DNA from 4 places in the Rhizobium sp. ARZ01 genome. Region 1 is predicted to be linked to each of the others. Evidence: predicted binding sites of a transcription regulator. Region 1 holds the regulator's gene; each other region holds the start of a gene.

Region 1 (7,332 bases):
AAGACGAAAACCGTGACCAGCATTGTCGCACGCACCTGTCCGGCGACGCTGGCAAACGTTACTTCCTCGCCACCCCAGAAGCTCTCGGCGAAGGTGTAGAGATCGAATCCCAATCCGACGAAGACAATGAACAGCACGATGGGAATGATCTTGGCAAAGGTGACCACATTGTTGAGGGCAGCCGCCTCCCGAATGCCGCGCAGGATCAACGCGTGCATGATCCACAAGAGAACTGAGGAGATAACAACGGCCAGGACAGTATTGCCATCACCGAAGGCAGGGAAAAACAGGCCAAGCGTCGAGTTGATAAGGATGAAGTAAGAGACGTTACCGAGGACCGCAGCCGACCAGTAACCGAGCGCGGACAGGAAGCCGAGATAGTCGCCGAACCCGGCCTTGGCATAGGCATAGATACCCGCGTCAAGATTCGGCTTTCGTTGCGACAGTGTCTGGAACACGAAGGCGAGCATCAACATCCCAACACCGGCAATCGTCCAGGCTATCAAAGCGCCGAAGGGACCGGTCGCGCGGCCGAAAGCCTGAGGCAGCGAGAAAATGCCGGCACCGACCATCGAGCCGACCACCATCGCCATCAGTGTCCAGAGGGAGAATTTCTGTTCGGAGGATGAAGCCATATCGGTCGATCCGGGCGGACGGGAATGGAATAGAATACCTTGAGATCGTAGAACGCCGGGCAATCTTGCAATATTGCTGGTGCTCTGTGATTGGCTTCAAATCCCAGGACTTGGCGGTGGGTCCCGCATTTTGCAAAATCCACCGATCGTCCCTCCGGAAGGGACGCGCGGTGCTGGCGGCTGCGAACGACGCGGAAGAAGCATGCATGCGATCCGACATCGCTCGTGATATCTCTTCCACACGTTGCAACGTAGGCACAGCCGCACCCTCTCGATCGCTGTCACGCAGGCTAAGGTTGTGGAACGGCCGATCAGATGCTCTAACTTCGTCGACTCTCGATACCAACCGAGCCAGATGATGCCGACAAAGCGACTGCTCGCACTCCTGATTGTCTTGGCCGCTCTGCCGGGGTGCGGTGGTCCGCGTGCGGTCACCGGCCTTGCCGGCGCGCAGCCCGGCGCAAAGGCGAACACCGTCGTTCCGATTCTCCTTGCAACCAACAGACGCCGGGCTGACGATCTCTCTAGGCCAGACTCCGCCCAACGTTCACAGACGCTGAATTTTGCGGAATTCTATATCGGGATCCCGGGAAACCACAGTCCCGGCGCAGTCGAGACGAACGGCCACACGCCTGATCCGGTTCGACACTTTGCGGGCTCTCCTTCAGGCAAATCGACGGCCGCAAGCAGCTCGGCGGGCTCGCCATGGCCGCAGCGAAAAACGGCACAACCGGCCTGACTGCCTTCTATTCCTCGGGTCCGGAACTGATCCCCGCCGTCCTGCTGCTTGCAGCCGGCTTCCTGATCAAGATCGGCACGATCGGCGTCCACGTGTGGCTACCGGGCGCCTACGCGCAAGCCGATGACGATCTGTCGGCCATGCTGTCGGCCGTCGTCGGCAAGGTGGCGATATTCGCCCTGTTCATAACGGCCTACCTCGCTGTCCGTTCCGAACTTGGCCTTGACCTCGCGCGCGCCATAGGCTGGATCGGCATGCTGACGACGGTCGTCGGCGCGCTCCTGGCGCTGCAGCAGGCTGCACATGAAGCGTATGCTTGCCTATTCCAGCCTCATCCAGACCGGTTACATCGTCACCGCCGTTGCGCTGATGAGCCATCTCGGTTGGGTGACGGCCCTCTATCTGGTGGCGAACCATCTGATGGTCAAAGGAGTCCTCTTTCTGACGGTCGCGGGCATCATTCGACGCACGGGTTTGAGGCGCCTGGAGGCCTGCGGGGGCCTCGCACGAAACATGCCGCTGACCTTTGCCACTTTGGCTATCGCCTCGTCTCGATGTCGGGACTGCCACCCTACCGCTTCTACCGGGCAGCGCTGGCGCCGATGCTGAGGCCCTATGCCGAGCGTTTTTGGGATAGCGTCTCTCGTGCCGTCGGCGTACTCGGTGAAGCCTCTACTATGTCGTCGTACTCTACACGCTGACCGCGTTTGTTTCCTTGTAGGGCGAGAGGCGGAAGGGGCTGCAGCACGCCACGCGCCGTTGTAAGCGTTGCAAGAACGAGATTACACTTGAAGGCTTCGTCTGGATGGACAAGATTTAAGTAGCCAGAAATTATCAACGAGACAGGAAGGATTGGACATGATCAAGAACTCCCTTTTCCTCGTTATGGTCGGCCTTGCACTGGCAGGCTGCACCCCAACCGAGAGGGGCGCCGGAATCGGGGCCGCCACGGGCGCGGTAATCGGCGGCGCCATTACGAACGATGTTCGGGGTGCTGCCGTCGGGGCTGCCATCGGTGGTGTTTCCGGTGCCGTCATCGGCAATGTCGCAGGTCAGCCCGGCCGATGCTACTACCGCGATCGCTACGGTCGCCGCTATGTCGCTGCCTGCCCGTAACTCGTCCGCAGCAAGCGGCATAACAGCGAAAGAGCTCCCTTGTCAGAATGTGGAGCTTTTTCGCCGGCCACCCAGTGCGTGACCGCTCCCCCGTCTGCCTATAATTACCCCCTTGCGGAACACATGTGGAACAGATAGTGTCTGTTCTGGATTTGTTTCACGATTCTGGATGGCGAGCCATGCTGACCCGCAAACAACAGGAATTGCTGCTGTTCATCCATGAGCGGATGAAGGAAACGGGTATTCCGCCTTCTTTCGACGAGATGAAGGACGCGCTCGATCTCGCGTCTAAATCGGGGATCCACCGCCTGATTACGGCGCTTGAGGAGCGCGGGTTCATCCGGCGGCTGCCCAACCGGGCTCGTGCGCTGGAGGTCATCAAGCTCCCCGAGGCCTACTCGCCTAGCCTCAAGGCGCGTCGCGGCTTTTCGCCATCCGTCATCGAAGGCAGCCTCGGCAAATCGCCCACGCCCCCTGCCCCACCCCGTTCAGCCACCGGTAGTGCAGAAGGTTCGGTTTCGGTTCCGGTGATGGGGCGGATCGCTGCCGGTGTCCCGATCTCGGCGATCCAGAACAACACCCACGACATCGCCGTACCACCCGAGATGCTCGGTTCCGGCGAGCACTACGCGCTTGAGGTCAAGGGTGACTCCATGATCGAGGCCGGTATCCTTGACGGCGACACCGTCATCATCCGCAATGCCAGTTCGGCCAACCCGGGCGAGATCGTCGTGGCGCTCGTCGACGATGAGGAGGCAACACTGAAACGCTTCCGGCGCAAGGGGGCCTCCATTGCGCTGGAAGCCGCCAATCCCGCCTACGAGACCCGCATCTTTGGCCCTGATCGAGTAAAGATCCAGGGCAAACTCGTCGGTCTCATTCGCCGCTATCAGTAGCGGCTGCGATTTGTGGTTCCAGGAATTTCTCGGTGCGCCAATCATAGAGGCGATGCCGGCTCCACGGACGGTGGAGCGAGGTGATGGCTTGGCGGATGGTGTAGTCGTCTCGGGCAGTTGGTTCGGCAAGTCGCGACATGATCTCAAGCGCTCCGCTCTGGCGCAGGGTGCGCATGGTGATGAGTTGCGCTCCCGAACGGCAAGGCTCGGCCTTGAGGTGCAGCGGAGCGACGACGAAATCAGCATTGTCGCAGGCCGCTCCTAGAAAGGCAGGGTCTTCGAGAGTCACCACGCGCCAACCCGCGGGTGCAACGCCGACGCACCACTCCTTGCGGCGACAAACGAAGCGTTTTTCGTGGACTGCCGTTGCGAGTGCAGTGCGCATGTCATCGTTCACACGCGCCATTGCAGCCCGGCTCAAGACGGCTCTCGATTTTGCTGTCCGCGTGTTGCGCGTCGCCGTCAATTGCTGCGTATCTGGCTGACCACCGAATATGGCTTCCCGGCGATCAGCAGAGGAGCCTCTCCCGCTCGAAGGCTGCCGTTGTTTACTTTCACTGCTGCTTTGAAACTTTGGTGCTCGATGTCCTTCTAGACGGATGGCCCGGCGCCATTGATCGTAGAGGAAGTCAGGTGGGTTCGAACGGTTCGTCGCTGCTTCCCCTTCCCAAATGAGCGCAACGAGGCGACCATCTTCCGATATGAGCAATTGAGGCTGTGCGTCTGGCCGATGGGCGAACGCGAGAGCTACTCCGATCACGAGTGGCACAAGGACGACAATTGCCAGACGCGTCCGAAACATACAGACAAGGCCACCTGCTATCGCAATCAATGCAAATGCGAGCGGCGGCAGTCTACCGGTCACGACTTCTCCACCCCAGCCGGATACCCACTTGGCCAACACGATGATCCAATCGATGCCTCGGCCCATGATCCAAAGCGGGAAACCGTCCAGGCCGAATGGCATGAGCATCATTGAAACGAGCGCCATCGGCATGACGATTGTCGAAATGATCGGCATTGCCAGCAGATTTCCAGCCAGGCCATATGCGGGAAACCGATGGAAGTGACCAACGGAATAGACAAACGTGGCGACGCCGCCGATCAACGACCGATAACAGGATTCCACCTACAAACGCGGAAGTGAGTGAAAGTAGCCGCCAGCGTTTGCCTGTCCATACTGCGCTCGGTAGGGGGCGTTCGCGCCAAGCTGCGTAGCCTGCGACAAGGCCGAGGGTAGCCGCATACGACATTTGGAACCCGGGTCCTGTGACAGCCGACGGTGTGATCATGAGTATGATGACTGCCGATAGAGCGATGTTGCGCATGCTGATCGCAGTGCGGTCGAAGATGACCGCGAAAAGCAAAACGACGATCATTAGCCAGGAACGGATCGCTGAGACCGCGCCGCCAGAGACCAGTATGTAGAGGGTCACCGTCACCAGTCCGCCAACCGCCGCGATCTTCTTCACCGGACAGTGTTCGGCAACACCGGGGGCAAGTGCCAAGAGCAGGCGGGCCCCGAAGAGGAAGGTGCCTGCAGCAAGCACCATATTCAATCCGGAAATCGCGAGGACATGCGCGAGGCCTGCCTTCCGGAGCGCCTCGACCGTATCCGGACTGATGCCGCGCTGTTCGGCTGTGATCAGCGCCGCAGCGATCGCGCCAGCATCGCCACTGATGCGGCCACGGATATGCTCCGTGATGGCATTCCGCCATTCGGCTATCCATCGGCTTGCCGCATCGAATGTGTGCTCTGAGCCGACGGGCTGGCTCAGTGCCGAACCCGCCGGCTTGCCGTAGAAATAGCCGATCGCGCCCGTTCCTGCGACGTAGGCGTCGAAGGCGAAGTCGTTGAGGCCCGGCAATGCGGGTCCTGAAGGTGGGTTCAGCCGCGTGCGCCCGGTGATACCACCTCCGATCGGCAGCGCTTCATGTGGGCTGCGCGCAAGCAGGCTCACTATGCTGGGTGGTCGGCGCAAAGTAGGATCAGTAGTGGAAGACAGCGCTACTCGATAACGCATACGGCCCCGGTCGTCGGACTCGCGGGAAAGTACCTTGCCACTGATCGTGGTGGTCACCGACTGATCAAGCAGAACGGTCGAAAGTCTCCAGCTTTCGACTGCGGATAGCATCATCCCGAGAAACAGCAGGAATGCCGCCCATGCTGCCAAGGATAGGTGGTCGTGGCGGTGCCGCAGACGCACGGTGGCCGCGCCGCTGACGAGTAGTACCGAAAGAATTGCCATCAAGGGCGGATCGTCTGCAAGTGCGAACCACGACCACGCTCCTGCACCGATCAAAACGGGAACGAACAGAAAAGCGGTGCCGTAGTCCCGCTCCTGTTCCCACGCAGCGGCTAAGGCAGCCGGAATGGCAGCAACTTTGTATCCCAGGGATCGAACGGCAATTCGGGGGAAACGAGAGAACCGGTCTGCCTGAAAGGGTGGGCGCAAGACAAGCCGATCTTCCGCTTGCGAGTTCGGCAGCCTCCGGTTCGCAATGGCGGCCGGGTCTTCGACTTTCGTAGCGGTGCCCTCCCACATGGCTTTTGCCCCAGCCGTTGACCACGACATAATGCAACTTAGGATTTTGAAATGCAATCGCCGATCCGGAGCAAACATCCTTGTTCTCCGAGAAAGAATGCCCCCTCCATAATTCTCCATTCTCGCCCATAAGTTGCTTGCAACTGACGGAGAAGAGTAGATATTGCAATGCCGGAATGTCAGTTTTGCGTTGCACAAATATGGCTTTCGTCTTGCTTGGCATGACGACGCAGATGGGCTAGCAAAGCGGCACGGCCAAGATACGGCACGACCCGGTGCCACCAGGCAGAAAATGGAGGTCCTCATGACGGGAAAGAGCGCGGAAGTCACTGTCGGTGACAAAAAGGTCGAGTTGCCATTGCGATCGGGATCGATTGGTCCGTCTGTGATCGACATCGGCACGCTCTACAAGCAAACCAGCACTTTCACTTATGACCCGGGCTTCACGTCGACCGCTTCGTGCGAGTCCAAGATCACCTATATTGACGGCGACGAAGGGGTTCTGCTGCACCGCGGGTATCCGATCGAGCAGCTGGCTGAGCACGGCGATTTTCTTGAAGTGTGCTACCTTCTGCTTTACGGCGAACTGCCGACGAAGGCTCAGAAGGACGACTTCGACTATCGCGTCACGCACCACACGATGGTCCATGAGCAGATGTCGCGGTTCTTCACCGGCTTCCGCCGCGATGCGCATCCGATGGCTGTGATGTGTGGTTGCGTTGGCGCGCTGTCGGCCTTCTACCACGACTCCACCGACATCACCGATCCGCACCAGCGCATGGTTGCATCGCTGCGCATGATCGCCAAGATGCCGACGATCGCGGCCATGGCCTACAAGTACCATATCGGGCAGCCCTTCGTGTATCCGAAGAACGACCTCGACTACGCATCGAACTTCCTGCGCATGTGCTTCGCAGTGCCCTGCGAGGAATATGTCGTCAATCCGGTCCTGTCGCGCGCCATGGATCGCATCTTTATCCTCCATGCCGACCACGAGCAGAACGCGTCGACCTCGACCGTCCGCCTTGCTGGCTCGTCGGGCGCAAACCCGTTTGCCTGCATCGCAGCCGGCATTGCCTGCCTCTGGGGCCCGGCCCACGGCGGCGCAAACGAGGCAGCTCTCAACATGCTCGCCGAGATCGGCACAGCGGACCGCATCCCTGAATTCGTCGCCCGTGCGAAGGACAAGAACGACCCATTCCGCCTGATGGGCTTTGGCCACCGCGTCTACAAGAACTATGACCCGCGCGCGCGCATCATGCAGAAGACCACGCATGAGGTTCTGGGCGAGCTCGGCGTCAAGGACGACCCGATGCTGGAAGTCGCAATGGAGCTCGAGCGCATCGCGCTCACCGATGAATACTTTATCGAGAAGAAGCTCTATCCGAACATCGACTTCT
Region 2 (7,332 bases), 190 kb from region 1:
ATCTCGGCCAGTTCGAGCAGGTGCTGATCAACCTTGCGGTCAATGCGCGCGATGCGATGCCCGATGGCGGCACCATAACCTTCCGCACGCGCAATGTTTTTGCATCCGAGGTGGCAGCATACAACTATCGCGAACTGCCACCGGCGGATTATGTCGAGATTGATGTCGTCGACCAAGGCACCGGCATTCCGCCGGAAATCCGCGACAAGATCTTCGAGCCGTTCTTCACGACGAAGGATGTGGGCAAGGGAACCGGACTCGGGCTCTCCATGGTCTACGGCATCATCAAGCAGACGGGCGGCTATATCTTCGTCGATTCCGAATTGGGCAAGGGCACGACGTTCCGTATCTTCATGCCGCGCTACATCGAGGAAATCCCGGCGGTCGTTCCTCAGGTCGAGGCCACTATCGACAATGTGCCGCAGCTTGCCACCCCGGCATCGCCTGCCGCTGCAAAGGAACCGCGCGACCTGACCGGAGGCTCGGCTGTCGTGCTTCTCGTCGAGGACGAGGAGGCCGTGCGTCGCGGCGGCAAGCGTATGTTGGAAACGCGAGGATACACCGTTCACGAGGCCGGATCGGGGGTTGAGGCGCTCGACATCATGGAGGAGCTGGACGGTGCCGTGGATATCGTCGTTTCGGACGTGGTGATGCCGGAGATGGACGGGCCGTCACTTCTGCGTGAGCTGCGCAAGCGCTACCCGGACCTGAAGTTTATTTTTGTTTCCGGCTACGCCGAAGACGCTTTCGCCCGCAACCTGCCCGCCGATGCCAAGTTTGGCTTCTTGCCGAAGCCCTTCTCGCTGAAGCAATTGGCCGAGGCGGTTCGCGAGATGCTGGACGGCTAACCGTAATAGCGACAGAGCCCATCCGCATGGTGGGCATCTTTCTCAGTGAACCCAGAGCTTTTCTCCGGCCCATTGCGCAATGCCTGTGGCGCAGTCGGATGGCAGGTCGGAGCGCCGGTACTGTGAACGCTTGCTCCAATGTATCCGAGCGCGCTGGTGATCAGACAGCCAGCGCTACTGCAATTTCAGCTGCGAGCCGCGCGTTGTTCTCGACAAGGGCTATGTTGGTCGCAAGGCTGCGACCGTCGGTCAGGCGGAAGATGGTGTCGAGCAGGTAGGGTGTCACGGCCTTGCCGCTCACTTCGTCGCGCTCGGCATTGTCCAGTGCGCGCTCGATATAGATCTCCATCTCGCGGCGCGGGATTTCGTTTCCTGCCGGAACCGGGTTTGCGACGAGCATACCGCCGTCAATGCCGAGCTGTTCGCGAACAGCTTGGAAATTGGCAATCGCCGCCGGGCTGTTCAGCATCAGCGGGCTCGGCAGGCCGGAATCCCGAGACCAGAAGGCGGGGAAGTTCGGGCTGTCATAGGTGATGACCGGCACGCCACGGGTCTCGAGCACTTCGAGCGTCTTGGGAATATCCAGGATTGCCTTGGCGCCGGCACAGACGACGATGACGTCGGTACGCGCCAGTTCGTCGAGGTCCGCCGAAATGTCGAATGTCTCTTCCGCTTTGCGATGAACTCCGCCGATGCCGCCGGTGGCGAAGACGCGGATGCCAGCGCGTGCCGCGGCGATCATCGTCGCCGCTACCGTGGTGGCACCTGTGCGCCGCTCAGCAATGGCGAAGGCGAGGTCGGCGCGCGAGAGCTTCATTGCACCGCTGGTTTGCGCCAGCGCCTCCAGTGCGGAGTCGTCCAGACCGATGTGCAAGACGCCATCGATCACGGCGATGGTGGCCGGAACGGCGCCTTCCTCGCGGATGATCCGTTCAACGCTGCGTGCCATCTCCAAATTGCCGGGATAGGGCATGCCGTGCGTGATAATGGTGGATTCGAGGGCCACGAGTGGCGCACCGCGCTCTTTTGCGGCCGTGACTTCGGCGGAATAGGCGATCGGCAGGAGCGGGGGCGCGGATCTCGTCATCACATGGTCCTCGGGGCTCGAAGGTTTTTGGGCCGTGACAGCTTTTTTGGTTCCTGCCGTCTCATGACAGCATTTCCGCTTCGGACACAAGGCTTATGACGCGGGTGAGCAGTTCGGGTTCCAGTTCATCGGCCACGGCCAGCGGGGAGCGAACGGCGATCAGCGCTGCGGCAACGCCGTGACGAAGGGCAGTCGCGAGCGGTTCTCCGATCAGACGGGCCGAAATATAGCCGGATGCCAACGCATCGCCGGCTCCGGTCACGTCGCCGAGCGCTTCGAGGAGCGGGGGGGCAAGAGTGACGGCGCCGGTCGCATCGAAGGCAATTGCTGCTTCGCGTCCCCGGGTGACGACGCCTTCGACCAAGCCCGCATTGCGCAGCAGCTCCGGCCATCGTCGCGGATCGTCTGGCTGCGTCCCGGTCAGCGCGCGGGCCTCGGCCTCATTCATGAACAGGCAGGAGAGTGCGGAAAGTGCATCCTGGAAGCGGACGACCTTGGCAGGCGAAATGGCGATACCGAAGACAGGCTTGCCGTTGGAACGCGCGGTGCCGGCGATCGCGGCTACCGTTTCTGCCGGCAGGTTGGCATCTGTGACGATCGCCTTCGCCTCATTGAACGCCTCACGGACGGCGCGCTGCTGCAGGCGCCGCGGCGAGAAAAGGCGGTAGAGCTCCATGTCGGCGAGCGCGATCACCAGATTACCGTCGCGTTCGATGATCGCCGTGTAGCTCGGCGTCGCCCGATCGAGGAACGTGAACGGCGTATCCTCGACGCCTGCGGCGAGCGCAGCCGCAGCCACGATCTCCCCGTCATTGTCGCCGCCGCGGGGTGCTATGAGGCGCACGGCGTGACCGAGCCTTGAAAGATTGCGCGCCGCGTTGAAGGCGCCGCCGCCGGCCTCGACGAACCAACTGCCGGGGTTGCTTGCGCCGGACGCGGTTTCTCCGTGGATGCGCCCGCGGCGGTCGACATGCGCGCCGCCCAGGACGAGGATGGTTCCATCAGTCATTTTCCATCCTCTCGCCGGTTACGATTCGTTGCCACATGCCTCTCGCGCCACCTGACCACGCAGTGGTAGAATAACTGAAATGGCGGCGGAAACGAAAATAGAACACGCTGCGGAATATCTATATTAATCAAGAGCATGGTGTGCTGTTGCCAAGAGAGAACAAAAAGTGTACAAAACTTCCATCGGCGGCTTCATTGCCTGTCTGGCGTCAATAACCTAAAGGTGGAGCAAATGGCACAAAACACTTTGCGGCTCGTAGAGGACAAATCGGTGGACAAAAGCAAGGCACTCGAAGCGGCACTTTCTCAGATCGAGAGGTCGTTCGGCAAGGGCTCGATCATGAAGCTCGGCTCGAAAGATAGCGTCGTCGAGATCGAAACGATCCCGACCGGCTCGCTCGGTCTCGATATCGCGCTCGGGATCGGCGGACTGCCTAAGGGACGAATCATCGAGATCTACGGTCCGGAAAGCTCGGGCAAGACCACGATGGCGCTTCAGACGATCGCCGAAGCGCAGAAGAAGGGCGGCATTTGCGGCTTCGTCGATGCCGAGCACGCGCTCGATCCGGTCTATGCCCGCAAGCTCGGCGTCGATCTGGAAAATCTCCTGATCTCGCAGCCCGACAACGGTGAGCAGGCGCTTGAGATCACCGACGCGCTTGTGCGGTCCGGCGCCATCGATGTGCTCGTGATCGACTCCGTTGCCGCGTTGACGCCGCGCGCTGAAATCGAGGGCGAGATGGGCGACAGCCTGCCGGGTCTGCAGGCCCGCCTAATGAGCCAGGCGCTGCGCAAGCTGACGGCCTCTATCTCGCGCTCGAACACCATGGTCATCTTCATCAACCAGATCCGCATGAAGATCGGTGTCATGTTCGGCTCGCCGGAAACGACGACGGGCGGCAATGCGTTGAAGTTCTATGCCTCGGTTCGACTCGACATCCGCCGCATCGGCGCGGTCAAGGAGCGCGACGAGGTGATCGGCAACCAGACGAAGATCAAGGTCGTCAAGAACAAGATGGCCCCGCCCTTCAAGGAGGTCGAATTCGACATCATGTATGGTGAGGGCGTGTCCAAGACGGGCGAACTGATCGACCTCGGCGTCAAGGCCGGCATCGTCGAGAAGTCTGGTTCCTGGTTCTCCTATAACAGCCAGCGCCTGGGCCAGGGGCGCGAGAACGCGAAGCAGTTCCTGCGTGACAATCCGGACGCGGCGCGCGAGATCGAAATGGCACTCCGGCAGAATGCCGGTCTGATCGCCGACAAGTTGCTCGACAGCGGACCTGAGAAGGACGATGGAGACAGCCTAGCCGAGATGTGATCGGCGTCAAGGCCGCGGAATGGCGTAAGTGGATATCGGCTGGAATGCATGTTCCAGCCGATGCTGACTGGGACCAAGGTTAGCGAACGTCTCTGCCTCAGGGCAATGAGTAATGCATAACGAAAACCCGTCACGTGATCTCTCGCGTGACGGGCTTTTTGTTGACCCGGCACAGGGCCGGGTCTTTCTGTCATGTCGTCCTGGCCTCAGGCGGCCATGGCCTTCTGCAGGTTCTCATCGATCTTGTCGAGGAAGCCGGTTGTGGACAGCCACGGCTGATCAGGACCGATCAGGAGTGCCAGGTCCTTGGTCATGAAGCCGCTTTCGACGGTCTCGACGCAGACTTTTTCCAGCGTGCCGGCGAACTTGGCGAGTTCGACGTTGCCGTCGAGCTTGGCGCGGTGGGCGAGGCCACGTGTCCAGGCGAAGATCGAGGCGATCGAGTTGGTCGAGGTTTCCTCGCCCTTCTGGTGCTGGCGGTAGTGACGGGTCACGGTACCGTGCGCAGCTTCGGCTTCGACCGTTTGGCCATCCGGCGTCATCAGCACCGAGGTCATCAGGCCGAGCGAGCCAAAGCCCTGCGCGACGATGTCGGACTGCACGTCGCCGTCATAGTTCTTGCAGGCCCAGACATAACCGCCGGACCACTTCAGCGCTGAGGCGACCATGTCGTCAATCAGGCGGTGCTCGTACCAGATCTTCGCTTCCTTGAACTTTTCGGCGAATTCCTCGTCGAACACCTTCTGGAAGATGTCCTTGAAGCGGCCGTCATAGACCTTGAGGATTGTGTTCTTGGTCGAGAGGTAGACCGGCACCTTGCGCTGCAGGCCGTAGTTGAAGGAGGCGCGGGCGAATTCGGTGATCGAATCGTCGAGGTTGTACATACCCATGGCGACACCGGCGGACGGGGCATCGAAGACGTCGTATTCGATTTCCTTGCCGTCTTCACCGACGAACTTCATCGTCAGCTTGCCCTTGCCGGGGAACTTGAAGTCGGTGGCGCGATACTGGTCGCCGAAGGCGTGACGGCCGACGATGATCGGCTTGGTCCAGCCGGGGACGAGGCGCGGAACGTTCTTGCAGATGATCGGCTCGCGGAAGATGACGCCGCCGAGAATGTTGCGGATCGTGCCGTTCGGCGACTTCCACATCTTCTTCAGCTTGAACTCCTCGACGCGGGCCTCGTCCGGGGTGATCGTCGCGCACTTGACGCCGACGCCGTATTTCTTGATCGCGTTTGCAGCGTCGATCGTCACCTGGTCGTCGGTGGCGTCGCGGTTCTCCATGCCGAGATCAAAGTACTTCAGGTCGATGTCCAGATACGGATGGATCAGCTTGTCCTTGATGAACTGCCAAATGATGCGGGTCATCTCGTCGCCGTCGAGTTCGACGACCGGATTGGCGACCTTGATCTTTTTCATGGATTGCCTCGTAGCCTAGTGGGGCCGGATGCCCCGTTTCGTGAAGAAGGGATCGCGTGGGCCTATATCACTTAGGGCAGGGAAGGCAAAGCCGACCAAGGACTGAGGCGCTTTATTTTCGTTCGACAAGGAATATGCTCTGCGACTCAAGTATCGGGTCGCCTGCCGGCGCGAGCCGTATGCCGGAAAATGCCACAAATGGCGGGCAGATCGACAACGCCATATCACCTGGGGCATCAGTTCGCACAATCCGGTTTTCAGGAGACGTCTTTAATGCGCTATTTTTTTGCTGCCGCACTCCTCTTGGTGCCAACTGTTGGTTTTGCGGCCGACGCTACAGCGCCGGTGCGCGAAATCATGACCACGGCAACGAGTAATTGGGTCGATGTTGCCGACGATAACGACGACCCGCCGGACTACGTCGACTATTTCAACGACGAGTTCCTGCAGCGTCTCTACAGCAAGGATTTCATTGCCAAGTACCGCGAGGCAGCCAAGTATCCGGCGTACGAGGATGGTGGTTCGCCCTTCGACTATGACGTGATCGCTATGGGGCAGGACGGTTGCTCGATCAAGGACCTCAAGATTGAGGCAACGCAAGCTTTGGATGGCGTGACGACCGTAAAGACGACCTTCGACAACACGCATTGCTTCGGCGAGCGGGCGGCAGACTGGAAACCTGCCGAGGTGGATTTCAAGGTTGTCGAGGAGGGGGGCCGATCCGTCATCGACGACATCCTGCGGCCGCAGGATGGCGATCCGGGGTCCGTGAAAGCAGAAATGCTGGAAATTGCGAAACAGGGTGCCAATCCCCAGCCTGAGGAAGATATCGCGCCCGAATAGTCCGGCTTTCTTCCCTTTTTCTGCGGGATATGGCAGGGGACGCCACTTGGTACCGAGACGCCCGGTTTTAAAAAAAACGGGTCGCAATGAACGGATTGTACGGCGGTTGAACGAATGGCGGGCACAAACAGCGAGCGGCAACTGATTGCGGAGGGGCCGGCGATCATCCTGGTCCATCCTCAGCTTGGCGAGAACATCGGCATGGTCGCGCGCGCCATGGCCAATTTCGGCTTGGCCGAATTGCGGCTCGTCAATCCGCGTGATGGTTGGCCGAGCGAAAAGGCGATCTCGGCTGCGAGCAAGGCAGACCATGTAATTGCCGCGACCAAGGTCTTCTCGTCGCTGGAGGAGGCAGTCGCCGACCTCAACTTCGTCTATGCCACGACAGCACGCGACCGCTACGGCTACAAGGAGGTGCGCTCGCCGGTCGTTGCAGCCGAGACGCTGCGCCAGCGCTTCCGGGAAGGAGAGGCGACGGGCATCTTGTTCGGGCGCGAGCGTACCGGGCTCACGAACGAGGAGATTGCGCTCGCCGACGAGCTGGTGACATTTCCGGTCAACCCCGCCTTTGCTTCGCTCAACCTTGCCCAAGCCGTGCTTCTGATGAGCTACGAATGGATGAAGACGGGCATGTCTTCACCAGCGGAGACGGCCTTTGGCGCTTTGCCGCAGCGGCCGGCGAAGAAGGACGAATTGCAGGGTCTGTTCGACCATATGGAAGAGGCGCTCGACGCGCGTGGCTATTTCCGTCCCGCCGCCAAAAAGCCGAAATTGATCGAAAACCTGCGCTCCGCACTCACCCGTCCC
Region 3 (7,332 bases), 120 kb from region 1:
CCGATCCGGCTCGCTAGCGCGGTCTGCGTCGTCTGCGGGCTCGTCCTCACGGCGCTCGGACCGCGCCTCATCGACCGAACCCGCCGTCCGATTTCCGCTGCCTAACACACATCGCGCGTGTCTGATCTGGCGCGAGCGCCGTCCGCTCGCCGATATGCTTACTCCCGCGGTTGGGCGCGCTTTTGCAATTCCCTTGCGCCATTTGGCGCATTGACCTTGCCCGACGTGATGAAGAAGGCGAAGACGTCACGCGGTTGCTTGGGCGCCTCGTGCTGCGGGTCGACCAACGGCAAATCGTCCGGCTGGCCTCCATCCGCCCAGATTTTCATCCGGTTGGCCCATTCGTCGAGCGCTTTTGGCGGATAACAGGTCGGCATGTCGTCCGAGCCCCGCTGCAGCCGGGCATACACAAAATCCGCCGTGACGTCGGCCATCTCCGGGTACTCGTCGTGATGGGCGTAGACGATCGCAGCCTTGTACTTGCGCGCGAGCGCCGCAAACTCCGGCACCATGAAGGAGGGGTGGCGCGCTTCCAGCGCGTGGCGCAAGGGCAACCCGTCCAGCTTTTCCGGTAGAAGCTTGAGGAATGCCTCGAAATCGTCAGGCTCGAACTTTTTGGTCGGCGCGAATTGCCAGAGGATCGGGCCAAGATGCGGCCCCAATTCTGTCAGGCCTTGCGTCAGGAAGCGCTCGATGGATTCGCCGGCGTCCCCCAACACCTTGCGGTTCGTCGAGTATCGACTTGCCTTGAGCGAAAAGACGAAACCTTCAGGAACCTCCGAGGCCCACTTTGCGAAGGTCTCCGGCTTCTGGGAACTGTAATAGGTCCCGTTCACCTCAACCGCCGTCAGTTCACGGCTGGCGAATTCGAGTTGGCGCTTTTTCGACAGCTTTTCGGGATAGAACGTGCCCTCCCAGGGCTCGAAGGTCCAGCCACCGATGCCGGTTCGTATGGTTCCGGATTTGCTCATGTCTTGCGCCCTCGACAGACAGGATGGCTCACGTGCTAAGTCGACACAAAGAAGGGCTGCGAAATTTCCTGGAATACCGGCATGGCCTCCATGCTAGCGCAATGTGCGGCAAGCGCGGGATAGGCAGCCGGGATGATGAGACCCGGATGCGCCTCGCTTACGTGGCGCCAGGCGCATGCGACAGCGATGTCCGCATGGGTGATCCGCCCAAACCAGAATTGATGAGGCCGCACGACACGCTCGGCCTCGAGAGCCCCGAGCACTGTCGAAATCTGTGAGCGGCAGCGCTCGACGAAATAGGTCGACGGGGTCTCATGCAGGTGCAACTCGTAGAACAGGCTGACGCCCTTGTCGGCAAAGCCGGTGGCGAACGTCAGCACCTTCAACGCCTGCCGTCGTTCCGGCTCGGCCTGCGGCGTCAGACGCTGCTCTGCCGGTACCAGCCCGTCGACATAGTCCAGGATGGAATTGCTGTCGGCAACGATGTCGCCGTCATCGAGCACCAGGGTCGGGACCCGCATCAGCGGATTGATCGCCTGCACCTTCTCGCGCTGGCTGAACACCGACCAGGGCCGGTGTTCGAAAGGCAGGTCATAGAGGCGCATGGCGATCGCAACGCGACGCACATAGGACGAGTCATACTGGCCGATCAGGATCATTCGCTACTCCGCCGCCGCCTTCCGCATCGGTCGCCGCTCCAGCAGTTCCTTCAGGAAATGCCCGGTATAGGAGCGCTCAACTTTTACCACGTCCTCCGGCGTTCCCTGCGCGATCACCTCGCCGCCGCCATCGCCGCCTTCGGGACCGAAGTCTATGATCCAGTCAGCAGTCTTGATCACTTCCAGGTTGTGCTCGATCACGACAACTGAGTTGCCCTGGTTGACAAGCTCATGCAGCACTTCAAGCAACTTCGCTACGTCATGAAAATGCAAGCCGGTTGTCGGTTCGTCAAGAATGTAGAGCGTGCGACCGGTCGAGCGCTTGGATAGCTCCTTCGCGAGCTTGACGCGCTGCGCTTCGCCGCCCGAAAGCGTGTTTGCCTGTTGCCCAACCTTGATGTAGCCGAGCCCGACCTGATTCAACGTCACCAGCTTGTCGCGCACGGCCGGAACGGCGGCGAAGAACTCGACGCCTTCCTCGACCGTCATGTCCAGCACGTCGGCGATCGACTTGCCCTTGAAGTGCACGTCGAGCGTCTCGCGGTTGTAGCGCTTGCCGTGGCAGACGTCGCAGGTCACGTAGACGTCAGGCAGGAAGTGCATCTCGATCTTGATGACGCCGTCGCCCTGGCAGGCCTCGCAGCGGCCGCCCTTGACATTGAAGGAGAAGCGGCCCGGCTGATAGCCGCGGGCCTTTGCTTCCGGCAGGCCGGCAAACCAGTCGCGGATCGGCGTGAAGGCACCGGTATAGGTCGCCGGGTTCGAGCGCGGCGTGCGGCCGATCGGCGACTGGTCGATGTCGATCACCTTGTCGATGTACTCGAAACCGTCGATACGGTCGTGTTCCGCCGGGATTTCCCGAGCGCCCATTACGCGCCGGGCTGCGGACTTGTAGAGTGTTTCGATCAGGAACGTCGACTTGCCGCCGCCCGAGACGCCTGTGACGGCCGTGAACACGCCAAGCGGGATGGAAGCCGTGACATTCTTCAGATTGTTGGCACGTGCGCCGACAACGGTGATTTCCTTCTTCTTTTTCGGCTTGCGCCGCTCGGCCGGGACGGCAACGGCAAGTTCGCCGGAAAGATATTTGCCGGTCAGCGACCTAGAGTTGGCCATGATGTCAGACGGCGCTCCCTGGGCGATCACCTCACCACCGTGGATGCCGGCGGCGGGACCGATGTCGACGACATAATCGGCCGTCAGGATCGCATCCTCGTCGTGTTCAACGACGATCACCGTGTTGCCGATGTCGCGCAGGTGGCGCAGCGTGTCGAGCAGGCGGGCATTGTCGCGCTGGTGCAGGCCGATTGAGGGTTCGTCGAGAACATAGAGCACGCCCGTCAGGCCCGAACCGATCTGCGAGGCGAGCCGGATGCGCTGGCTTTCGCCGCCCGAAAGCGTGCCGGAATTGCGCGAAAGGCTGAGGTATTCGAGACCGACATCGTTCAGGAAGCGCAAGCGCTCGCGGATTTCCTTGAGAATGCGCACCGCAATTTCGTTTTGCTTGGCATTCATGTGACCGGGTAGGGTATCGAACCAGTCTCGGGCAACGCGGATCGACATGTCGGTGACGTGGCCGATGTGCAACTTGTCGATCTTCACCGCTAGCGCCTCCGGCTTCAGGCGGAAGCCGTTGCAGGCCGGGCAGGGGGCGGCGGACATGTAGCGCTCGATCTCCTCGCGGGCCCAGGCCGAATCCGTCTCCTTCCAGCGCCGCTCTAGGTTCGGCACGATTCCTTCGAAGGTCTTGGATGTCTTGTAGGAGCGCGCGCCGTCCTGGTAGTGGAATTCGATCTTCTCGTCGGTTCCGTAGAGGATGGCTTTCTGCCCCTCGGCGGATAGATCGGACCAGCGGTTGGAGAGCTTGAAGCCATAGGCCGCACCCAGCGCTTCCAGCGTCTGGTTGTAGTAGGGAGAGGAAGACTTGGCCCAGGGGGCGATCGCGCCGTCGCGCAACGTCCGCTGCGGTTCCGGCACGATGAGGTCGGGATCGATCTTCTGCTGGCTGCCGAGGCCATCACAGGTCGGGCAGGCGCCGAATGGATTGTTGAATGAAAACAGCCGCGGCTCGATTTCCGGGATCGTAAAGCCGGAAACCGGGCAGGCGAACTTTTCCGAGAACAGCACCCGCTCGTGCGTCTCGTTCAGCGACTTGTTGGCCGCGCCGCCTGCCGCAGTTTCTTCCGGAGGAAGCGGCTTGTCGGCGAATTCGGCGATCGCCAGCCCATCGGCCAGCTTGAGGCAGGTCTCGAGGCTGTCAGCGAGGCGGGCGGCGAGATCCGGGCGCACCACGACGCGATCGACCACCACGTCAATGTCGTGCTTGTACTTCTTGTCGAGCGCCGGCACGTCGGCGATCTCGTAGAACTGGCCATCCACCTTGACGCGCTGAAAGCCCTTCTTCATCAGCTCGGCGAGTTCCTTCTTGTACTCGCCCTTGCGGCCGCGAACGATCGGCGCCAGAATATAAAGACGGGTTCCCTCTCCGAAGTCGATGACGCGATCGACCATCTGGCTGACCGTCTGGCTCTCGATCGGCAGCCCGGTTGCGGGAGAGTAGGGCACGCCGACGCGAGCAAACAGCAGGCGCATGTAGTCGTAGATCTCGGTGACTGTTCCGACGGTCGAGCGCGGGTTCTTGGACGTCGTTTTCTGCTCGATCGAGATCGCCGGCGACAGACCGTCGATCTGGTCGACGTCCGGCTTCTGCATCATCTCCAGAAACTGGCGGGCATAGGCCGAAAGGCTTTCGACGTAGCGGCGCTGGCCCTCCGCATAAATCGTATCGAAGGCCAGCGAGGACTTGCCCGACCCCGAAAGGCCGGTCATGACGATCAGCTTGTTGCGCGGCAGGTCGAGGTCGATGCCCTTGAGATTGTGCTCGCGTGCGCCGCGAATGGAAATGGTCTTGAGTTCGCTCATGATGTTCCAGCGCCAGATGTCAGATCTCGGATGAAGTGTGGCTCTTCGGTCGCGCATCTATGTAGGGACTGGAACCTTGCTGTCCATGCGCGTTGCGACGAAACCCTGCCTCTTTCCGATTCGGTTGACAAGATGTTACGGATTTACTAGAACAAAAAAAGAACGAAATGCACGTGAATTTGATCTGTGGATTATCCGGCGCACGGGGCGGCGCGCGGAGCAAGCGGGCGTTAAGATAGCAGATCGGATTTCAAGGCCGGCAGCATGCCCGGCACGACAACAAGGACTGAACGGATGGCAGGCAGCGTCAACAAGGTAATCCTGATCGGGAACGTCGGCGCGGATCCCGAGATCCGCCGTACCCAGGACGGCCGCCCGATCGCCAACCTGCGCATTGCGACCTCCGAAACCTGGCGCGACCGCAATTCCGGCGAGCGCAAGGAGAAGACGGAGTGGCACACCGTCGTCGTTTTCAATGAAGGCCTGTGCAAGGTTGTTGAGCAATACGTCAAGAAGGGCGCCAAACTCTACATCGAAGGTCAGCTTCAGACACGCAAGTGGCAGGATCAGAACGGCAACGACCGCTACTCGACCGAAGTGGTGCTGCAGGGCTTCAACTCCACCCTCACCATGCTCGACGGGCGCGGCGAGGGCGGCGGTGACCGCCGTGGCGGCTCTGACTTCGGCGGCAGCGCGAATTATGGCGGCGGTGCGCCGAGCTACGATGACTACGGCTCGCAGCCGTCTTCCGGCGGAGGAAGCCGCGGCGGCGCGTCGTCGAATTTTTCGCGCGACATGGACGACGATATTCCGTTCTGACGAAAACCGCTTCTCCGGAGTGGCCCCCTCGATAGAGGGAGAGGCATTCCTGACATTCTCGCAACGCCGGCTGTTTCGCCGGCGTTTTGCGTTCTGCATGCTCGCCGCGTGCGCAACATGCGCCGTGGAAGCGCGGGCAGCAGGATTGCGAAGAGAACGCGGCAGGTAGGTTGGTAGGCTGAGAGCCTCAGATCACGAAAGCCGCCCGAGCGCCATCGACGACGAACTGCACCGCCAGCGCCGCGAGAATTACCCCCAGCAGGCGCGTCAGGATCGCGCGGCCGGTTACGCCAAGGTACCGGTCGACCCGTTCTGCGACGTAGAGCGTCACGTAGACGACGGCGACGCAAAGCGCGATAACGGCGATCAGCGCCGCGCGGCCCATGGGCGAGGAGAGCGACCCCGACAGCAGGATCGTAGCGGAAATGGCACCTGGCCCGGCGATCAGCGGCAAGGCGAGGGGAAACACCGCGATGTTGCGGATGTGATCCTTGGTGATTGCCACTTCCGAGGTCTTCTCCTTCCGCTCCTGTCGGCGCTCGAACACCATTTCGAAGGCAATGGTGAAGAGGAGAAGGCCGCCGGCGATGCGGAAAGCGGCAATGGATATGCCGAGCAAGCCGAGTATCCCGGCGCCAAAGACGGCGAAAGTGGCGAGGATTACGAAGGCGATGATGGAACCGCGCAAAGCCACCTGCTTGCGTTCAGCGCGGTTCATTCCAACCGTCAGGCCCAGGAAGATCGGCGCAAGCCCCGGCGGATCGAGCGTCACAAGCATGGTTGTGAGCGCATTGACGACCAATTCGAAATCGTACATCCGGCCATCCCCCTCGCCGATCCGTCGCATTCTTTTGACGCGCTCATGACGCCATTGATAGGGGAGAGGCGGAGCCAAGTGAAGGGGGAGGGAGAGACAGCCAGGAACATCGCCATCAAATTGCGGCAATTGGCGGATTTCTGGCAAAAGGCTGTTCAAAACCTCCCGCAAAATTGGCGCAGTTCAAGCCGTTAGGCTATAAAATCCCGACTGATTCTGAACAAAGATCGTGATCGAAATTGACAGAGCAAACGACCCCCGGCGGCAAGACCCCTCCCGGCATTGAGCCCATTTCCATTACCGCGGAAATGCAGCGGTCCTATCTCGACTACGCCATGAGCGTCATCGTGAGCCGCGCGCTGCCCGATGTCCGAGACGGCCTGAAGCCAGTGCATCGGCGCATCCTCTTCAGCATGGGCGAGATGGGGATCGACTGGAACAAGAAATATGTGAAGTGCGCCCGCGTCACCGGTGACGTGATGGGTAAATACCATCCGCATGGGGATGCCGCGATCTATGACGCGCTCGCACGTCTGGCGCAGGACTGGTCGCTCCGCCTGCCGCTGATCGATGGCCAGGGCAATTTTGGTTCCGTCGACGGCGATCCGCCGGCCGCACAACGCTATACCGAATGCCGTCTGGAGAAGGCTGCCCATAGCCTGCTCGACGACCTCGACAAGGAAACCGTCAACTTTCGCGACAACTATGACGGTACCATACAGGAACCATCGGTACTGCCGGCGAAGTTTCCGAACCTTCTCGTCAACGGTGCGGGCGGCATCGCCGTCGGCATGGCCACGAATATCCCCCCGCACAACCTCTCCGAGGTCATCAGCGGCTGCGTCGCGCTGATCGACAATCCGGCGATCGAGTTGCCGGAACTGATGCAGATCATCCCGGGACCGGACTTCCCGACCGGCGCCATGATTCTCGGCCGCGCGGGTATTCGGCAGGCCTACGAGACTGGCCGCGGCTCGGTCATCATGCGCGGCGTGGCCCGCATCGAGCCGATGCGCGGCGACCGCGAGCAGATCATCATCACCGAGATCCCCTATCAGGTGAACAAGGCGACGATGATCGAGAAGATGGCCGACCTCGTGCGCGAAAAGCGCATCGAGGGGATCTCGGATCTTCGCGACGAGTC
Region 4 (7,332 bases), 570 kb from region 1:
CGCGCAACGCCACGAAATGACGGACACCAACGGCCCGGAACTCCTCGACAACCGCGTTCACTTCTTCCTTCGTCGCGCCGACGCAGGTCAGGTGGGCAGCGGCGGAAAGCGGCGTGTCGCTGATGATGCGGTCCACGGCGGCGAGCGTCGGAGCCCGCGTGGAGCCGCCCGCACCGTAAGTCACCGAAACGAAGTCAGGCGCGTACGGGGTAAGCGCGGTGATTGTCTCCCAGAGTTGGCGATCAGCCTCCTCGTTTCTGGGAGGGAAGAACTCGAAGGAGAGTCGGAGGGCGTGGCGCCGGCGCGCGGTGTGTCCAATCGTCATGTCAGTTCCTCCGGCCGATGGCAATGAGCGGTTCGGCGCCATTGGCGCCCTCTGCGGGTCTCTGGTCGCGCGCCAGCCAAATGGTGACAGTCAGTGCTTCCGGGCCGCCATCGGCGGGCTTGAGATCGATGGCCTGTTCGAGCGACAGACCTGCCTGTTCCAGCCACTCCTGGACGATCTGGTGGGAAAAACCCAGGCGCAGATGAGCGTGCTCGTCGCGCAAATGTTCTATGCCGTGCGGTGCCAGATCGATGATCACCAGCCGGCCGCCCGGTCGGAGCATGCGCGCCGCCTCGGCGATGGCCGCGTCCGGTTCGTCGAGAAAATGAAGCACCTGATGGATTGTAACTACATCGAACTCGTCGCGTTCGAGCGGCAGGTTGAAGATGTCGCCGTGGCGGATCGAGGCCTTGGTTATGCCGGCGCGATCCAGGTTGGCGCGGGCAACCGCCAGCATGTCACGGCTGGCATCGACGCCGACACCACGCCGGTAGAGCCCCTCGAACAGTTGCAGAATACGGCCGGTGCCGGTCCCAAGGTCGAGGAATGCGTCGACCGGCTGCTCACCGATCAGCCCGAGGAGCGCTGCCTCGACCTCCGCCTCGCTCACATGAAGGCGCCGCAATTCGTCCCATTCAGCGGCATTCCGGCTGAAATAGGCCTGCGCCTTTTCCGCCCGCGCCTTCTTCAAGACGGCAAGGCGCTCAGCGTCCCGGTCCAGGACCGGATCGGTCTCGTCGATCCGATCGAGCAGCAGGCGGGCCAGCGAAACGGCAGCCCCCTCATGCCTGAGGCGGAAATAGGCCCAAGCCCCCTCCTGATAGCGCTCGATCAGCGCCGCCTCTGCAAGTAGCTTGAGATGCCGGGAGATGCGCGGCTGTGATTGTCCAAGGATGTCGGTGAGATCCGTCACCGTCAGATCGCCGCGCGATAGCAGCGCCAGAAGCCGCAGGCGGGTCGACTCGCCTGCCGTCTTCAAAACCTCTACAGTGTCGTCCAGCCCAAGCTTCGCCACGCCCCACCTCAAACCAATCAAGACATAAAGATATCTTTATGTCACGTTTCATCGGAGCGCAAGTCGCAATCTGCTAAAGCTGGATTCTGTCAGCGCTTCTCGTAGCGATAGAGCGCGACGTGAGACGGCTCGCGGGTTGACTGCGATTCGACGGCGAAGAACGGGCCGCCCCCTTTGCCGCAGCACGCTCTGCAGTTCGATTTGTCCTGCCAACCGTGCCGTACGTTTCCAAAATGTGAGCCAGCCAACAACGAGACACGCACCGGCCAAACGCGATCGCTCTTAGCACCGACCATTCACAGCCGAAAATAACAAAGCCGCCACGCTCGAGCATGGCGGCCTCATTAGGTCTACGCCGCAACAGCGACCGCGTTAGAAGCCTCAGCGCGTCAGACGCTTGTAGGTGACGCGCTTCGGGTTGACCGAATCCGGGCCGAGGCGGCGGATCTTGTCCTGCTCGTAGTCTTCGAAGTTACCCTCGAACCATTCCACATGGCTGTCGCCCTCAAACGCCAGAATATGGGTCGCAAGACGGTCGAGGAACATGCGGTCGTGGCTGATGATCACCGCGCAGCCGGCAAAACTCTCGAGCGCATCCTCGAGCGCTGCCAGCGTTTCGGTATCGAGGTCGTTGGTCGGCTCGTCGAGCAGGATCACGTTGCCGCCGGACTTCAGCATCTTGGCCAGGTGAACGCGGTTGCGCTGGCCGCCCGAGAGCGTGCCGACCTTTTGCTGCTGGTCGCCGCCCTTGAAGTTGAACGCGCCGCAATAGGCACGCGAATTGACTTCATGCTTGCCGAGCTTGATCACGTCGTTGCCGCCGGAAATCTCTTCCCAGACCGTCTTGTTGCCGGCGAGCGCGTCCCGGCTCTGGTCGACATAGCCGAGGTCCACCGTCTCACCGACGCGAATTTCGCCGCTATCAGGCTTCTCCTGGCCGGTGATCATCCGAAACAGCGTCGTCTTGCCGGCGCCGTTCGGGCCGATGACACCAACAATACCGCCGGGCGGAAGCTTGAAGGTAAGGTTCTCGATCAGCACGCGGTCGCCATACGACTTGGTCAGGTTCTCGGCCTCGATCACGACGTTGCCGAGACGTTCACCGACCGGGATCACGATCTGGGCGTCACCGGGGCGACGATCCTCCGCCGCCTTGACCAGTTCGTCGTAGGCGCGGATACGGGCCTTCGACTTCGCCTGCCGGGCCTTCGGACTGGAGGCGATCCATTCCTGTTCACGGGAGAGCGCCTTCTGGCGCGTTGCCTCTTCGCGACCTTCCTGCTGCATTCGCTTGGCCTTGGCCTGGAGATAGGCCGAATAGTTGCCTTCGTAGGGAATGCCGCGGCCGCGGTCGAGCTCGAGGATCCAGCCGGTGACGTTGTCGAGGAAGTAGCGGTCGTGGGTGATCATCAGGACAGCACCCGGATACTCGCGCAGATGCTTTTCCAGCCAGGCAATCGTCTCGGCGTCGAGATGGTTCGTCGGCTCGTCGAGCAGCAGCAGGTCGGGCTGCGACAGCAGCAGTTTGCAGAGCGCAACGCGGCGCTTCTCACCGCCCGACAGGTTGGCGACATCCGCATCGCCCGGCGGGCAGCGCAGCGCGTCCATCGCCATTTCGACCTGGCTCTCAAGGTCCCAAAGGTTCTGGCTGTCGATGATGTCCTGGAGCTTGGCGCCTTCTTCGGCCGTTTCGTCCGAATAGTTCATCATCAGTTCGTTGTAACGGTCGAGGATCGCCTTCTTGGGAGCGACGCCTTCCATCACGTTCTCCAGCACGTTCTTTGCCGGATCGAGTTGCGGCTCCTGCGGCAGGTAGCCGACGGTCGCGCCTTCAGCCACCCATGCCTCGCCGGTATACTCGTTGTCGAGACCGGCCATGATCCTGAGGACGGTCGACTTACCGGCACCGTTGGGACCGAGAATGCCGATCTTCGCGTCCGGGTAGAAGGAGAGGTGAATGTTCTCCAGAACCTTCTTGTTACCGTAGGCCTTGTTTAGCCCTGCCATGTGGTAGATGAACTGTCGTGCCATTACGCGCCTGCTCCGCATTCAAAAGAGATTTGCCCGCTATGTAGGCGAAATCCCCCGCAGCGGCAATGCGGCGACATGCAGTCGACTGGATTTGCCCTGATACCGTCAGATAGTTCGGTCCACAGGAACTGGCCGATCTAGTGTATGAAGCAGGCCCGACCGGGTGAAGCACACTCTCCGCCTGGCCGACTAGGTCAGTCAGCCATCTGCACCAATAAACCGCCGTCACACTTGGACTTGGTGGCCGAAGCGCCACGAATGAGGCCGGCGAGTTCCCCTTCGTCCGCCGACAGCCCAATGGTCAGGCCGGTGATAATCTTCTCACCGTCGATATTCCGGCAGCGCAACCGCACGCGCTCGCCGGCCCCCGGACCGAACGCCGCATCAAAAGCGGCCGCAATCTCGTCTTTCGTCACCACCTTGCCCGCCTTCGCATCGAAGAGCGCTCCCACCGCAGAGGCGTTGACGGCATCCAGCATCTCAAGCGACCGCACGTAGTAGTCCTCCGCCGTCGCTGCATGGCAGGTGCCGTTCATCAGCCACTGGTGGCGGTCGAGCCCGGATGCGACGCCGGGCATGGCCACGGAAAGCCGCGTGGCCGTCTCCTCGGAAAGCACCAGTTGCGGCAGATCCGTCCATTTGTTCGAGCGGTCCCGCTTTTTCAGTTCGGCGTCGATACCGCAGTAGCTTTTCTTCACCTGCCACAGCCCGTGCAACGCCAGACCTGTGGGCTCATGAGCACCCTCCGGCCACTGTGCGCATTCCGGCATCTTTGGTTTCCTCAGACAGAACCCCGGTTGCCAGGTTAGCGCCAGCACGTGCCGGGTCTTGGCCTTTCCGCCATCGCCATCCTCAGGTTCATCCGCAAGCGTCACCGCAGAGACAGGTACCGCCAGCGTCAGAAGAAAGAGAAGCATTGCAGTCATTATCCGACGTATGGACCTCAGCATCGTCATGGTGCATCCCCAAACAAGAACAAAGCACGAACATTAAGCAATATGCGCGAGAAGATTGCAACCACAAATTTTAGGAGAGTTATGGGGGCGGTTGGCCGCTGCGTCGTTACGAAGCGCAATTGCATTTCGCCGCAAAATCCATTTGATGGTCGCTATCCAATCTCGCTCTCCCCCTGGAGTGACATGTTCTGTACAACCTTGCATCTGCAAAGTCCGACGGGCGCCAGGCTCGCCTATCACCACGAAACTGCGCGCGGTCATGGCAAGGGCATAGTCCTGATCAGCCACGGGCTTGCAGAACATTCGCTTCGCTACCGGGCCTTTGCCGAGCGTCTGGCGTCCGAGGGATTCCACGTCTACGCGCACGATCATCGCGGTCACGGCGAGACAACGGCACCGGATGCGCCGATCGGGCGCTTCGCGCAACGCGATGGGGTGCAGCAGGCACTCCGCGACATGCTTGCGATGTGCGAGCTGGCCACTGCCAATCATCCGGGTTCACCGGTCATCCAGTTCGGCCATTCGATGGGCGGGCTCCTTGCGCTTTCGTTCGCGCAAGCCCATTCGGGAAAGATCGACGGGCTTGCCGTCTGGAATTCCAACTTCAATCCTGGCCCCGCCGGTCGCGCCGCGCAGGCCATACTTCTGGCCGAACGGATGCTGAAGGGATCGGACGTGCCGAGCGGTCTTTTGCCGAAGCTCACTTTCGGCGCCTGGGCCAAGGCCGTAGCGGATCGTCGCACGGATTTCGATTGGCTCTCCCACGATGCCGCGGAAGTCGACAAGTATGTCGGCGATCCCCTGTGCGGCTTCGACGCCAGTGTCTCGCTCTGGATCGACATCTTTGCCATGACTTACGCCGCGGCGAACACGAGGGCGATCGTGCGTTTGCCAAAGGCACTGCCCGTCCATCTCGCCGGTGGAGACGAGGACCCGGCAACCGACTTTGGCCGCTCGGTGGCCTGGCTCGGACGCAGGTTGGAGAAGGCAGGACTTGCCGATGTAACCTGCCTCATCCATCGCGGATTGCGTCACGAAACCCTGCTGGAGCGGCGGGATCTGCGAGAAATGCCGATTGCCAATTTCGCCGACTGGTGCCAAAGGGTCGCATAGACTGATCGCCAAACCGGTAAAGCCAAATGACCGCACATGCATCGACAACCCCTGCGACCCTCCGTCACGAGGTCGGACTTGGTCTTGGGTTGATGGTCGTTTCGGTACTCTTGGCGCCCGTCATCGACATCTTCTCCAAGCTTGCCGTGGCGGAGGTTCCGGCCGCCGTCATCACCCTTTGCCGCTTCATCTTCCAGACACTGACGCTTCTGCCTGTCGTGCTCTGGCGCGGCACCCTTCTCGACCTGAACTGGAAGAAGTCGGCCCTGCATGCGCTGCGCGGCCTGATGGCTGCGATCGTGATGATCAGTTTCGTCATGGCACTTGCGGTGATGGAACTTGCCGATGCGCTGGCGATATTCTTCGTCGAGCCGATCATCCTGACGATCCTCGGGGCGATCTTCCTGAAGGAAACGATCGGCTGGAGGCGATATACCGCCTGCGCGGTCGGCTTCCTCGGCGCCCTCCTCGTGATCCAGCCCAGCATGCAGGAAGTCGGATTGGTCGCATTGTTGCCGGTCGTTTCGGCGTTCGGACTGGCCGTATTCTTTCTGATTACACGGCTCGCAGCACAGAGCGAGGATCCCTGGTCGATGCAACTGCATTCCGGGCTCTGGGGCGCGGCATTCGCCGGGGTTGCGCTTCTGGTCGGCAGCCGTTTCGGGTGGACAGCATTCACACCGGTCATGCCGCACGGCGTTTCCACGCTGTTCATCATCGGCGCCGGCATTGCCGCCACCATCTCCGGCATATTCGGGGCCTATGCCTATCGCAGCGCTCCGGCATCGGTGCTGGCACCCTTGCAATATCTGGAGATCGTATCCGCCACCATTCTCGGCTGGTGGGTGTTCGGCGACCTGCCCGATCCGCTGAAGTGGGGCGGCATCTCGATCATCATCGGCTCCGGCCTCTACGTGATATGGCGCGAGCACCAACTGAAAAAGCGCGCGACCGTCCCGCCAATGCCGCCACTCCTTTGAGCATGGATTTGACAAAAGCGAATGGGTTAAGTCCACCCACTCATCAACTCATGACCGGTTGATGCTATCTCCGAATGCTCCTTTTTGTTATCCAACACGTTGCCGAAGAAAAGCCCCTCGCGGGCAATTGGTACCGGCATGGAGGACGCAATGGATGACAAGAATCTGCCGCTTGCCGGCATCCGGGTTATAGAGCTCGCTCGCGTGCTTGCCGGTCCGTGGGCTGGACAGATGCTCGCCGACCTCGGCGCAGACGTGATCAAGGTGGAAAATCCCGATGGCGGCGACGACACCCGCGCCTGGGGACCTCCGTTCGTCACCGGGAAGGACGGCGAAAACCTGTCCGCTGCCTACTACCATTCCACCAACCGCAACAAGCGCTCGATCACGGTCGATTTCCGGACCAAGGAGGGCCAGGAAATCGTCCATCGGCTGGTTCGCACGGCCGATGTCGTGATCGAGAACTTCAAGGTTGGCGGACTTGAGAAATACGGTCTCGACTACAAGAGCCTCGCACGGGAAAACCCGCAGCTCGTCTATTGCTCGATCACCGGATTCGGCCAGGATGGGCCCTATGCCGCCCGCGCCGGCTATGACTACATCGTCCAGGGCATGTCCGGTTTCATGTCGGTCACCGGCGCGCCGGATGGCGAGCCGATGAAGGCGGGCGTGGCGATCGCCGATATTTTCACCGGCATCTACGCGGTCACGGCAATCCAGGCCGCACTCATCCACGTGATGAAAACCGGCAAGGGCCAGCAGATCGACATGGCGCTGCTCGATGTGCAGTCGGCCGTGATGGCAAACCAGAACATGAATTACCTGGTTTCCGGCACAGCCCCCACCCGCTTGGGCAACGCGCATCCGAACATCACACCCTACGAGGTCATCGAGACCGCCGACGGCTACATG

The links. Region 1 encodes LexA, which represses DNA repair genes until DNA is damaged. Its sites were predicted from a motif close to TGTTCNNNNTGTGTTCNG; they were not measured.
Region 2: a site for LexA is predicted at 3,032-3,049, ahead of recA (recombinase RecA). Genes of this name have one in related genera too.
Region 3: a site for LexA is predicted at 4,700-4,717, ahead of uvrA (excinuclease ABC subunit UvrA). Genes of this name have one in related genera too.
Region 4: a site for LexA is predicted at 4,343-4,360, ahead of IB238_RS09910 (ribonuclease). Genes of this name have one in related genera too.

The regions. Positions count from the first base shown of each region.
Region 1 is NZ_JACVAE010000001.1:1,476,526-1,483,857, forward strand. It holds gene IB238_RS07055 (basic amino acid/polyamine antiporter) at 1-635, opposite strand, end outside; partial or broken gene IB238_RS24925 (proton-conducting transporter membrane subunit) at 1,341-1,613, shown strand; gene IB238_RS24930 (proton-conducting transporter membrane subunit) at 1,687-1,983, shown strand; gene IB238_RS07065 (YMGG-like glycine zipper-containing protein) at 2,236-2,490, shown strand; gene lexA (transcriptional repressor LexA) at 2,670-3,386, shown strand; gene IB238_RS24935 (ComEC/Rec2 family competence protein) at 3,367-4,515, opposite strand; partial or broken gene IB238_RS25035 (ComEC/Rec2 family competence protein) at 4,622-6,328, opposite strand; gene gltA (citrate synthase) at 6,237-7,332, shown strand, end outside.
Region 2 is NZ_JACVAE010000001.1:1,667,557-1,674,888, reverse strand. It holds gene IB238_RS08045 (PAS domain-containing sensor histidine kinase) at 1-848, shown strand, start outside; gene IB238_RS08040 (pseudouridine-5'-phosphate glycosidase) at 1,009-1,935, opposite strand; gene IB238_RS08035 (carbohydrate kinase family protein) at 1,997-2,944, opposite strand; gene recA (recombinase RecA) at 3,176-4,261, shown strand; gene IB238_RS08025 (NADP-dependent isocitrate dehydrogenase) at 4,468-5,682, opposite strand; gene IB238_RS08020 (hypothetical protein) at 5,956-6,525, shown strand; gene IB238_RS08015 (RNA methyltransferase) at 6,640-7,332, shown strand, end outside.
Region 3 is NZ_JACVAE010000001.1:1,356,762-1,364,093, forward strand. It holds gene IB238_RS06500 (EamA family transporter) at 1-105, shown strand, start outside; gene IB238_RS06505 (DUF72 domain-containing protein) at 159-971, opposite strand; gene IB238_RS06510 (glutathione S-transferase family protein) at 1,007-1,630, opposite strand; gene uvrA (excinuclease ABC subunit UvrA) at 1,634-4,552, opposite strand; gene IB238_RS06520 (single-stranded DNA-binding protein) at 4,847-5,371, shown strand; gene IB238_RS06525 (MarC family protein) at 5,559-6,188, opposite strand; gene gyrA (DNA gyrase subunit A) at 6,428-7,332, shown strand, end outside.
Region 4 is NZ_JACVAE010000001.1:2,049,475-2,056,806, forward strand. It holds gene metF (methylenetetrahydrofolate reductase [NAD(P)H]) at 1-325, opposite strand, end outside; gene IB238_RS09900 (metalloregulator ArsR/SmtB family transcription factor) at 327-1,340, opposite strand; gene ettA (energy-dependent translational throttle protein EttA) at 1,722-3,371, opposite strand; gene IB238_RS09910 (ribonuclease) at 3,566-4,288, opposite strand; gene IB238_RS09915 (alpha/beta hydrolase) at 4,511-5,440, shown strand; gene IB238_RS09920 (DMT family transporter) at 5,467-6,420, shown strand; gene IB238_RS09925 (CaiB/BaiF CoA-transferase family protein) at 6,571-7,332, shown strand, end outside.